DNA from 2 places in the Pseudoalteromonas sp. B131b genome. Region 2 is predicted to be linked to the other one. Evidence: predicted binding sites of a transcription regulator. Region 2 holds the regulator's gene; the other holds the start of a gene.

The links. Region 2 encodes ArgR, which controls arginine synthesis, uptake and breakdown. Its sites were predicted from a motif close to ANTGAATANNTATTCANT; they were not measured.
Region 1: gltB (glutamate synthase large subunit) is a predicted target of ArgR. The motif match lies at 2,620-2,637, and genes of this name have one in related genera.

The regions. Positions count from the first base shown of each region.
Region 1 is NZ_JARLUZ010000001.1:2,447,709-2,453,697, reverse strand. Features, by position in the region: gene gltB (glutamate synthase large subunit) at 1-2,518, opposite strand, end outside; gene P4S65_RS11325 (efflux RND transporter periplasmic adaptor subunit) at 3,215-4,468, shown strand; gene P4S65_RS11320 (ABC transporter ATP-binding protein) at 4,511-5,221, shown strand; gene P4S65_RS11315 (ABC transporter permease) at 5,225-5,989, shown strand, end outside.
Region 2 is NZ_JARLUZ010000001.1:413,060-419,048, reverse strand. Features, by position in the region: gene P4S65_RS02060 (ABC transporter ATP-binding protein) at 1-1,010, shown strand, start outside; gene P4S65_RS02055 (Dyp-type peroxidase) at 1,059-1,958, shown strand; gene argR (transcriptional regulator ArgR) at 1,972-2,439, opposite strand; gene mdh (malate dehydrogenase) at 2,665-3,597, shown strand; gene ispB (octaprenyl diphosphate synthase) at 3,682-4,653, opposite strand; gene rplU (50S ribosomal protein L21) at 5,076-5,387, shown strand; gene rpmA (50S ribosomal protein L27) at 5,404-5,661, shown strand; gene cgtA (Obg family GTPase CgtA) at 5,803-5,989, shown strand, end outside.

The DNA.
Region 1 (5,989 bases), 2.0 Mb from region 2:
TTTCCGGCAATCTAAGCGAAAGCATGTCACGTAGCGTAGCAATCGGACGATTATTAACGAGTTTTGCATACTCACTGTAATCGCTGTATTCACCAGAACGAACTGCTTTTTGTAGGGTTTGGATTACATCCGGATTATAAGCATGATATTCGCCACCATGAACATACTTAAACAAACCGCCGTGGCTTAATAATTTACGTTTACTTAAAGCAAGTTTATGTAGGCTCTGTTGATCGTCATCAAAATCGGTAAAACAGGCACCCTGTATACGACTTGCCACTCCTTTAAAACACATTTGTACAATAGCATCAGATAAACCAACCGCTTCAAACAACATTGAGCAACGATATGACGCAACCGTACTTATGCCCATTTTAGACATGATTTTATATAAGCCCTTGTTAATGGCTTTACGATAAGCAAGCGTTACTTCGCAATACGACTTATCAATAATTTTATTGTCGCTCATTGCAACTAACGATTCATACGCAAGGTATGGATAAATGGCAGTTGCACCAAAACCTAATAAAACTGCAAATTGGTGTGCATCGCGCACACTACCAGTTTCAATAATGATGTTCGATTCACAACGAAGATTATTATCAACAAGACGATTTTGCACCGCGCCCACAGCCATAGCTGCTGGAATAGGTAAATTCGTTTCATCAAAGTTGCGGTCTGTTAGAACAAGCATAATACAGCCCGATGCTGCTTTTTTCTGCGCAATATCACAAATTCGCGATACTGCTTTTTCCAATCCTTCTTCAACTGTATACGTAATATCAATTTTACAGTAGCTGTAATGTGCTTCATCAGCATTTAATAATTGCTGCATGTCTGCGTACATTAAAATTGGCGTATCAAACTGTAGGCGCTTAGCGTGGCCTGTTGTTTCGTTAAATACATTTTGCTCACTACCAATACATGTCGCAAGTGACATTACATGATTTTCACGCAGTGGATCGATAGGTGGGTTTGTTACTTGCGCAAATTTTTGGCGGAAGTAATCATAAAGTGAACGATGCCCTTCACTAAGCACAGCAAATGGCGTGTCATCACCCATTGAGCCTGTTGCTTCTTGGCCGTTTTCACCCATTACACGAATAACGCTATCAAGCTCTTCGTTGGTATAACCAAACATTTTTTGATATTTAGCTAGCGTTTCATTATCAAAAGAACGATTACCGGCATCTTGCTCAGTAAGTTCTTCAAATGGAACTAAACGTTTAACGTTTTCTTCAAGCCATGACTTGTAAGGATGGCGAGATTTTAAATCTTGATCGATTTCATCCGAGTGCCAAATTTTGCCAAGCTTAGTATCAATAACTAATAATTCACCTGGACCAACACGACCTTTCTCAACTACTTCATCAGCAGTGTAATCCCAAATACCCACTTCTGATGCAAGCGTAATAAAGCCATCTTGTGTAATTACATAACGTGCTGGGCGGAGTCCATTACGGTCAAGGTTACACGCCGCAAAACGACCATCCGACATTACAATACCTGCCGGACCATCCCATGGTTCCATATGCATAGAGTTAAAGTCGTAAAATGCACGTAGATCATCGTCCATTGCACGGTTTTTTTGCCATGCAGGTGGAACGAGCATGCGCATCGCACGGAATAAATCCATGCCGCCAGCTAAAAACAGTTCAAGCATATTATCTAAGCTTGATGAATCAGAACCAGTTTCGTTTACAAACGGTGCCGCTGTTTGTAAATCAGGAATAAGTGGTGACGCAAACTTATAAGAACGCGCACGTGCCCATTGGCGGTTACCTTCAATGGTATTAATTTCACCATTGTGTGCTAAATAACGAAAAGGTTGAGCAAGAGGCCAACGCGGTTGAGTATTAGTAGAAAAGCGCTGATGGAAAACACAAATCGCACTGGTCATACGAATATCAGCTAAATCTAGGTAAAAGTTAGGTAAATCTGCAGGCATCATAAGGCCTTTATAGATAGTAACTAATCCAGATAAGCTTGCAATATAAAAAGCTTCATCATCAACAATACGCTTTTCAGCGCGACGACGCGCTACATATAAGCGTCGCTCTAAATCTTTAGAGCGCCAACCTTCTGGCGCACTAACAAAAATTTGTTCAAACCCAGGTAATTGTTGTACTGCTATAGGACCTAACATTGATGGGTCGGTTGGCACTACGCGCCAACCTAAAATATTTAGCGTTTCTTTTTCTAATTCTTCGCTAAGTATTTGTTTTGCAGCTTGTGCTAAAACAGGGTCTGAATTTAAAAAAATCATACCTACGGCATAATTTTTACCTAAGTGCCAATTGTTCTCAGCCGCAATAGCACGAAAAAAGCTATCTGGTTTTTGTAATAATAAACCACAGCCATCGCCTGTTTTACCATCGGCAGATATACCGCCACGGTGCTGCATGCGATCAAGCCCCGTAATAGCAGTACGAATAAGCCTATGACTAGCTTGACCATTAACTTGGGCTATTAAGCCAAAGCCACAATTTTCTTTTTCTAATTTTGAGTCGTATAACATAGACCCCTCCCCTTGCTGCACTGTTAGCGTGGATGAACTGCTCGACGATTTGCTAACAGACGGACAAAACTAGCCTCTATCGTAAATAGAGTCAATAGCATTTTGAATACATATTCACATTCTTGAATATTTCTCACTTCATAGCAAGATTTCTTTTTCATCATTATTTTTAACATTTAGTCGTATATTAGGCGTTATTTTTTCATGACACTGGTGTCAAGTTTAACATTTTGTAAAAACAACCAAGTCAAAAGCTACAGCTTACGTAAACGTAAAGCCCTCATTCGGTGAATAAATATTCAACATACACCGATAAAGTTAGTTAACATTTAGATAGTTTTGTGTTATTTCCGTAATTTTGAGGCTTAACCTCTCTGCTTTTTACTGGTCATTAGTATAGTTATTAATATTTGTGGCATTTTTAATCTCTTAATAGTGAATTTTTATTTACTAATGCGTCCACTGCGGACACTTTTATGTCCGCGGACATATAAAAAACACATAAAATAAAATTTAATCATCTAATTACAGTAAGTTACGCTTTGGCATGCTAATCGTATAGAGCTATACACATTCGTTAAGTGGAATAATTATGTTTATGCTTAGTTTATTTTTGATATCTCCTATTGTCGCTATTTGCACCGCAGTTTTTTTCTACTGTGTGAAAAATATATAAAAGCCGTGTAGGAGAGCCTAATGATGAAAGATACCAGCGCACAAGACGTACAAGTAAAGGCACCTATAAACTATAAAAAATACGCGATCATCACTGCGGTTATTTTCATTGCAGTCTCTACAATTGCTTATATTTTTTTAACAAGTCATAGCGCTAAAAGCTCTATTAGCCGCTCAAAAATACAGGTTGCCAAAGTACACGTTAAAGCGCTCATTCGAGACATTGCCGCCAGTGGTAAAATTGTTGCTGCTAATGCTCCTAAAATATACAGCCCAGAACGTGGTTTTATAGATTTAAAAGTAAAGGCTGGCGATACAGTAAAGCAAGGGGGCACACTTGCTCTGCTGCAAAGCCCTGAGTTAACTAACGAATTAAAGCAACAGGAGTCTGTACTTAAACGACTACAAGGCGAGCAGCAAAGGCAGCATTTGCAAGCAAGACGCCAAACACTCACTTTAAATAAAACACTTGATATGGCACAAGTTGAGCTTAACGCCGCTGAGCGCGAAAATCGCCGGGCGCAGTTATCAATACAAAAGCACTTAATTAGCCAAATTGATCTTGAAAAAGCAGTTGATGATTTATCACGTGCAAAGCTCACATATAAGCATGCACAACAAGAGGTATTACTTGCAAAAGACACGCTCGCCTTTGAACTACAAGCAGCTAAAAGTGATGTAACCCGCCAGCAACTTATTGTTGATGATTTAATCAGAAAAGTAAGCAACCTATCTATTAAAGCTACCGTTACTGGGATCGTGGGTAACCTACTTGTGCAACAAAAAGCCGCAGTGACGCAAAGCCAACCTCTTATGACACTCGTCGACTTAAGTAATTTCGAAGCGGAACTTCAAGTACCTGAAAGTTACGCCAACGAATTAGGACTCGGTATGGAAGTAGAGCTTAAGTTAGGCAATGAAACAGTGATGGGGAATTTATCCGCCATATCACCAGAAGTTAATAATCGTGAAGTAACAGCACGCGTCCGATTTAAAGGTGTTACTAACAACATTCGTCAGAACCAACGCTTAACTGCACGTATTTTACTCGACAACCGAGAAGGTGTAATGCAAGTAAAGCGTGGTGCATTTATGCAGCAAGGCGGAATTATAGCTTATAAAGTCGATGGCAATATCGCAAAGCGTATACCTATTACAATAGGCGCCACCAGCATTAATGCGGTTGAGCTTTTGAGCGGACTAAAAGAAAACGATGAAATTATTATTTCAAGCTACAGCGACTTTAAGCAAGCCGATACGATTTTATTAAATTAAACAGACGTTCTCAACCAACGCTAAAAATAATTAGGAACCCCCATGTTACAAATGAACAATGTAAGTAAAGTATATCAAACAGAAATGGTACAAACCCACGCGCTTCGAGACTTTAACCTGCAAGTAAACGAAGGCGAATTTATTGCTGTTACCGGTCCTAGCGGCTCAGGAAAAACAACCTTTTTAAATATTGCAGGTATGCTCGAGCCTTTTAACGAAGGTGAGTACCTGTTGGATGGTGTTAATGTTGGCAGCCTAAACGATAACCAACGTGCTGATTTACGTAATCAAAAAATTGGTTTTATCTTCCAAGGGTTCAATTTAATACCTGACTTAAACTTATATGAAAATATTGAAGTACCGCTACGTTATAGAGGTATTAAAGCCGCAGAGCGTAAACGTCGCATTGAAAAATGCTTAGAACAAGTTGGCCTTGCCTCTCGGGCAAAACATTTGCCACAGCAACTCTCTGGCGGACAGCAACAAAGAGTGGCAATAGCTCGTGCGCTTGCCGGTGAACCTCGTTTTTTACTTGCCGATGAGCCAACAGGTAACCTTGACAGCTTAATGGCTCGCCAAGTTATGGAGTTACTTGAGCAAATAAATCGCGACGGTGCCACTATTGTAATGGTAACGCATGATAGCGAATTAGCCCGCCGTGCTCCGCGTAATATTCAAGTAGTTGATGGGCAACTTGCCGACTTTACGCTTTATCAGGGCGCACAAACTATAAAAACAGCATCGGGGGTTTAACTAATGTTTATTCATTATTTAGATTTAAGTTGGCGTAGCTTCAAGCGCACCCCACTGGTTAGCTTTTTAATGGTACTTGCCATTGCGATAGGTATAGGCATAACAATGACCAGCCTTAGTGTTTATCACATGATGTCGGCCGATCCTATCCCAGAAAAAAGCAGCCAACTTTACAGTGTGCAATTACAAACAATGGACGATGGTAGTACGTGGTGGACAGAAGATAACACACCACTACAACTGACCTATCAAGATGCTGAGAACTTATTAAACGCACCCACGTCAGAGAAAAAAGTGGCTATGATGCGTACCGGCTTTTCAGTTTATTTAGATTCTGACAAAATAAAACCTTTTATTGGCAGTGCACGGATGACAACGCCTGACTTTTTTAGCATGTTTAATTTGTCATTTTTGTACGGTGGGGCTTGGAGCAAAGAGCAAGAAAACTCGGCTGCACCTGTGGTTGTTATTACCCAAGAGATAAACGATAAACTATTTGCAGGAAAAAACTCTGTCGGAGAACTGATTTACTTAGATGATGCAAGCTATCAAGTAGTGGGTGTTATTAACCATTGGCCTCTCAATATTAAATATTATGATTTAAATAACGGTGCATTTAATCAAGTAGAAGAGTTATTTATGCCCTTTAGCTTAATAAAGACAAAAGAGCTCGTAAGTTGGGGCAATAGCAATGGATGGAAGCACGAAAACACACCAACCTTTGCAGATAAACTGCAATCTGAGCAAGTATGGATCCAGTTTTGGGCA
Region 2 (5,989 bases):
ACGGCACAAAGGTTATTCACGATTTAGATTTAACAGTGGGCAAAGATGAAATTGTTTGTCTGCTCGGTGCAAGTGGTTGCGGTAAAACAACCACATTAAAAGCCATTGCAGGTTTAATTGAAGCCAAGCAAGGGTCTATTTTTATAGACGGTAAATTAGTGAGTAATGAGCAATCATTTGTCTCACCTGAGCATCGTAACATCGGCATGATGTTTCAAGACTATGCATTGTTTCCGCATTTAACGGTGGCAAATAATATCGCATTTGGGCTTAGTAAAATGAGTAAAGCCCAAAAGCAGCATCGTGTTGATGAAATGCTTAAGCTTGTTCATTTAATTGGCTGTGCCGATAGATTTCCTCATCAGTTATCGGGTGGTCAGCAGCAACGCGTAGCGATTGCTCGCGCATTAGCTTATAAACCTAGTTTGTTATTGCTTGATGAGCCTTTTTCAAACATTGATACACAAGTACGCTTTGAGCTAATCGCCGATATACGTCGAATTATTAAGGCAACACAAGTCTCTGCTGTATTTGTTACGCACTCAAAAGAAGAGGCATTTGCCTTTTCCGATACACTTGCCATTATGCATCGCGGTAAAATTGCGCAACAAGGCACGCCAGAACAGCTTTTTGCAGCCCCAAGCTCAAAGGAGGTTGCAGAGTTTCTGGGTCAAGGCATATACTTAGAGGCAGAAGTATTAACGACAACTGAATATAATACACCGTTCGGCTTAGTTAAATCATATATTGGACATGAGCATAGAGCGAGTGTAGGTAAAATATATGTTCGTCCTCACCAGATTGAATTGGTAAGTGATAATCTATGTGACAGGCACTGTGAACGAGCTACAATATTAAGTAGTCGCTTTATTGGTTCAGCGTATGTTTACACAGTCGTTATTGCTGAGCAAGAAGTTGAAGTTGCTGCACAATATGACCAATCATTTGAAAAAAATGAACAGGTTATAATAAAAATAAAACCTCACACGGTGAACTTTTTCGAATCATAATTAATTTGTTATTCGCTGTGTTTTTATCTATAAAACTAAGGAATAACAATGGCGCAAGCGCAATCAGGGATTTGTGCTGAAGCAAACTTACACGGTTTGCACTTATTTTTTAATGTGTTTGATGGTCAAGATGAATCGCTACGCGTAAAACTAAAGCAAGTAAGCGCTATTGAAGAAGAATTTAGCGATCAGTTTTCAGAATCAATGCTCTCTTGTATGGTCGCTATTGGTGCGCAATATTGGCCACATATCCTTCCGGAGTACATTCCAAGCGAATTACAGAGCTTTCCTAATATAAATCACAGCGATCACCAAATGAGCGTGCAACCGTGTGATTTGTTTGTGCAAATTCGCTCTGACCGTGAAGACGTTAACCATTTATTTGCCCTGCAAGTATTAAAGTTATTTGCTCCTGATGTAGAGCTGGTAGAGCAGGTTCGTAATTTTCGCTTTTTAGATGGACGAGACTTTAATGGCTTTATTTATGGTGGCGATTCTGCTCATGGTAGAAAAAAGCGTGCGACGGCACTAATAAATAAACCGGGTAGCTTTGAAGATCAAGGAAGTTATATTCATGTACAACGTTATAAGCATGACTTAACTGTGTGGCAGCATTTATCATTAAGTGAGCAAGAGCAAATAATGGGTCGTACGCGCCTTGATAACACACTAATTACCCCCGCGATCGAAACCAGCCATGCTTCGCGTAGTGAGCTAAAAGATGAAGACGGGCAACCGCTACTATTAAATCAAAGCATGCCTTATGGCGATGTGTATGAGCAGGGAATGTTATCAATTACATGTGCATGTAAAGGAACCGCGTTCGAAAAAATACTTAAAAGCCGTTTAGGCGAAGGTGATTGTTACGACCACTGGCTTGATTTTACTCAAGCCGATATGGGTTCTGCTTTTTTTGCACCTTCGGTCGGATTTTTAAAACAGATTTAATTACGATTAATAATCAAACCGTATCAAATAAAATGCGAACGCGTTCAAGCGTCACGTCTATTTCAGATATTTTAGCCGGGGCGATAAAAATAGTGTCATCGCCGGCAATAGTTCCTAGTACGCCATCTGCTTTACCTAATGAATCTAATAAACGTGCAATAAGCTGAGCCGCACCTGGGCTGGTACGAATGATGATCATCATTTCGTTGTGCATAATGTCGATTACTAATTGGCGTAATGGGCTTTTAGCCGTAGGTACACCCATTTCAGCAGGTAAGCAGTAAACCATTTCTTGTTTGGCATTACGTGTGCGTACAGCGCCAAACTTACTTAACATGCGTGATACTTTACTTTGGCTTATATTGTCAAAGCCTTGCTCTTTTAACGCATCAACTATTTCGCCTTGAGAGCCAAAGTTTTCTTCTTTTAAAAGCGATTTAAATGCTTTTACCAGTGCTTCTTGTTTATCTTGTGGTTGCATAGCCTTTATTCATTTTTGTTATTTATGCTGCAAATTCTACACAATAATGAATAATTATGCAGCAGTTGTTTAGTTAACTTGCCAGTTTGATGCGTTAAATCACAAAAGTTTACGACTATGGTCGAAAATATACTTGAAATAGACAGGATAAATTTGTTTTTAGTCGCTAATTTCATTATCTTAAGAGCCACAAATATTTCCTACCTCAAATGACGGAGAATTCCAATGAAAGTTGCTGTATTAGGTGCTGCAGGCGGTATCGGCCAAGCGTTGTCTTTATTATTAAAAACAGGCTTACCAGCTGGCTCTGAATTATCACTTTATGATGTTGCACCAGTAGTACCAGGTGTTGCGGTTGACCTTTCTCACATCCCAACAGATGTTAAAGTTGCAGGCTTTGGCGCAGACGATTTAAATAAAGCGCTTGAAGGTTCTGACATCGTTCTTATCCCAGCGGGTATGCCACGTAAACCAGGTATGGATCGTGCTGATTTATTCAATGTAAATGCTGGCATCATCAAAACGTTAGCAGAAGGCATTGTTGCCAGCTGTCCTAAAGCGTTAGTAGGTATTATTACTAACCCAGTAAACGGCACAGTTCCAATTGTTGCTGAAGTATTCAAAAAAGCAGGTACTTACGACGCTAAACGCGTATTCGGTATTACTACGCTTGACGTTATTCGTTCAGAAGCATTTGTTGCTGAACTTAAAGGCGTAGACGTAGCAACTGTAAAAGTACCAGTAATTGGTGGTCACTCAGGCACAACGATTCTGCCTCTACTTTCTCAAGTTGAAGGTGTTTCTTTCACAGATGAAGAAGTTGCTGCACTTACTCCACGTATTCAAAATGCGGGTACTGAAGTTGTAAATGCTAAAGCAGGCGGTGGTTCAGCTACGCTATCTATGGGTGCTGCTGCAGCGCGTTTTTGTATGTCTTTAGTTAAAGGCCTACAAGGTGAAGAAGTTGTAGATTACGCTTACGTTGCTGTTGAAAATGGCGATGCAGAGTACTTTGCACATCCAGTACGTTTAGGTAAAAACGGCGTAGAAGAAATTCTTTCTTACGGCGAACTAAGCGCATTTGAAACAAAAGCAAAAAATGACATGCTTGAAACTCTGAAAAAAGACATTAAAGAAGGTGTTGATTTCATGGCGTAATAGCCGGTTTAAGCAACAAAAAAGCCTGCATTTGCAGGCTTTTTATTGCTCAGAATTAATGTCACACTGTGTAACTAGTTAAAACTAGTGGTCGCGGTCAACCGCAATACGGGCAAGGCTTATAAGTGCTTGCTTATAGTCAGACTCAGCTAAAAAGTCTAAACAGGCAATGGCTTTTTCGGCCTCAAGCTCTGCTTTTTGCATTGTAAACTCAAGCGCATTAGTTTGTTTTAGTGCAGTTAAAATTTCTTCTAAATGCTCCATACCATTACTGTGCTCTATTGCATCACGAATAAGTTGCGTTTGCTGCTCGCTACCATGTTGCATAGCATAAATAAGCGGAAGGGTTGGTTTGCCTTCAGCTAAATCATCGCCAATGTTTTTACCTAGCTGCTCAGCATCCGCATTGTAATCGAGTACATCATCCACTAACTGAAACGCGGTGCCTAAATGCATACCGTATAAGTTTAATGCGTCGAGTGTCGCTTGGTCTTGCTCAGTAATAATGGCAGCAAGGCCTGTAGCTGCTTCAAATAATTTAGCCGTTTTAGAGTAAATAACCTGCATATAGCTGGCTTCAGTCGTATCTGGGTCATTGCAGTTCATTAGCTGCAATACTTCACCTTCAGCAATAATGTTTGTTGCATCGGCAAGTACTTGCATAACCTGCATTTTTCCAAGGCCAACCATAAGCTGAAATGAGCGAGTGTAAATAAAGTCACCAACCAATACGCTAGCAGCATTACCAAATTCAGCATTTGCAGTAGGCGTGCCACGTCGTAAGTTTGATTCATCTACAACATCATCATGTAATAGCGTTGCTGTATGAATAAACTCAACAATTGTTGCAAGTGTTATGTGATCTTTACCCTGATAACCGAGCGCCTTGGCTGCTAAAATTGCGAGCATTGGACGAACACGTTTGCCGCCACTGCTAACTATATATAAACCAAGCTGATTAACTAACGCCACATCTGAGCGCATTTGCGCATGTATAAGTTGATTGACGTCATTCATATCGCTTTCGATTAACGCCTGGATAGCTTTTATATCCATTGATCTCCGAGCCAATTTTTATGTGTGAACGGCGCAGATTGTACAACAAAAAATGCACTAGCTCGATATTTTGTGACGATTGATTGAAAAAACACTATTAAAGTACTGAATAAGAGCTTAATTGGTTGAGATAACTGATTAATAGATAACCAATATGCAATATGAGTCGCGCTTAGATATTATACAGCGAGAGCTCTATTTAAGCGCATTAACTTATTTCGCTTAACAGCTAAAAAGCACTTGGCAAAAGGGTCAATTAATATAAACTGGGGGAAATATTGAATTACTCTCAATGCAGCTACTTTTTATTCATTTTAATTACAAAATAGGCTTGCTAGTTATTTCGCGTTAGCGTAAACTTCGCGCCCTATCGAAGAATATTTTAGTTGCACCGATTTGAGGGTGCACAGACGGAGTTAATTATGTACGCGGTTTTCCAAAGTGGTGGTAAACAGCATCGTGTGACTGAAGGTCAAACGATTCGTCTTGAAAAATTAGACGTTGAAACTGGTGCGGCAGTAGAATTTGATTCAGTACTTTTAGTTGCTGATGGTGAGAAAATCGAGATCGGTGTACCGTTCGTAAACGGTGGCAAGATAACAGCTGAGGTTGTTTCACATGGTCGCGGTGAGAAGATTAAGGTTGTTAAATTTAGACGCCGTAAGCATTCTCGTAAGCAAATGGGCCATCGTCAATGGTTCACTGAAGTTAAAATCACTAGCATTAGCGCTTAATTAGAGGTACTTAGAAATGGCACATAAAAAAGCAGCTGGTAGTACTCGTAACGGTCGCGATTCAGAAAGCAAACGCTTAGGTGTTAAGCGTTTTGGTGGCGAATCAGTTCTAGCGGGTAGCATCATTGTTCGTCAGCGTGGAACTCGTTTCCACCCTGGTACAAACGTAGGTATCGGTAAAGACCACACTATCTTCGCAAAAGCAGATGGTAAAGTTCAGTTTGAACAGAAAGGTCCTTTAAACCGTAAATACGTAACTATCGTAACTGAGTAATCAGTAAGGTAGTTAAAAAACCCCGCCTTTGCGGGGTTTTTTGTTTTAAGAAAAAAATATATACCCAAGCCAAGCCTGCAATCAGCTTGGCTTCGGTATATAATAGTTAAATTAACAAGCCAATCCCTAAAGTGAGTAATCATGAAGTTTGTAGATGAAGTAGAAATTCGCGCAGAAGCTGGAGACGGTGGCAGCGGCATCGTGTCTTTCCGTCGTGAAAAATATGTTCCAGATGGTGGACCAGACGGCGGTGACGGTGGAGACGGTGGTAGTGTTTATCTACAAGCTGATGAAAACTTAAATACCCTCATTGATTATCAGTTTGAGC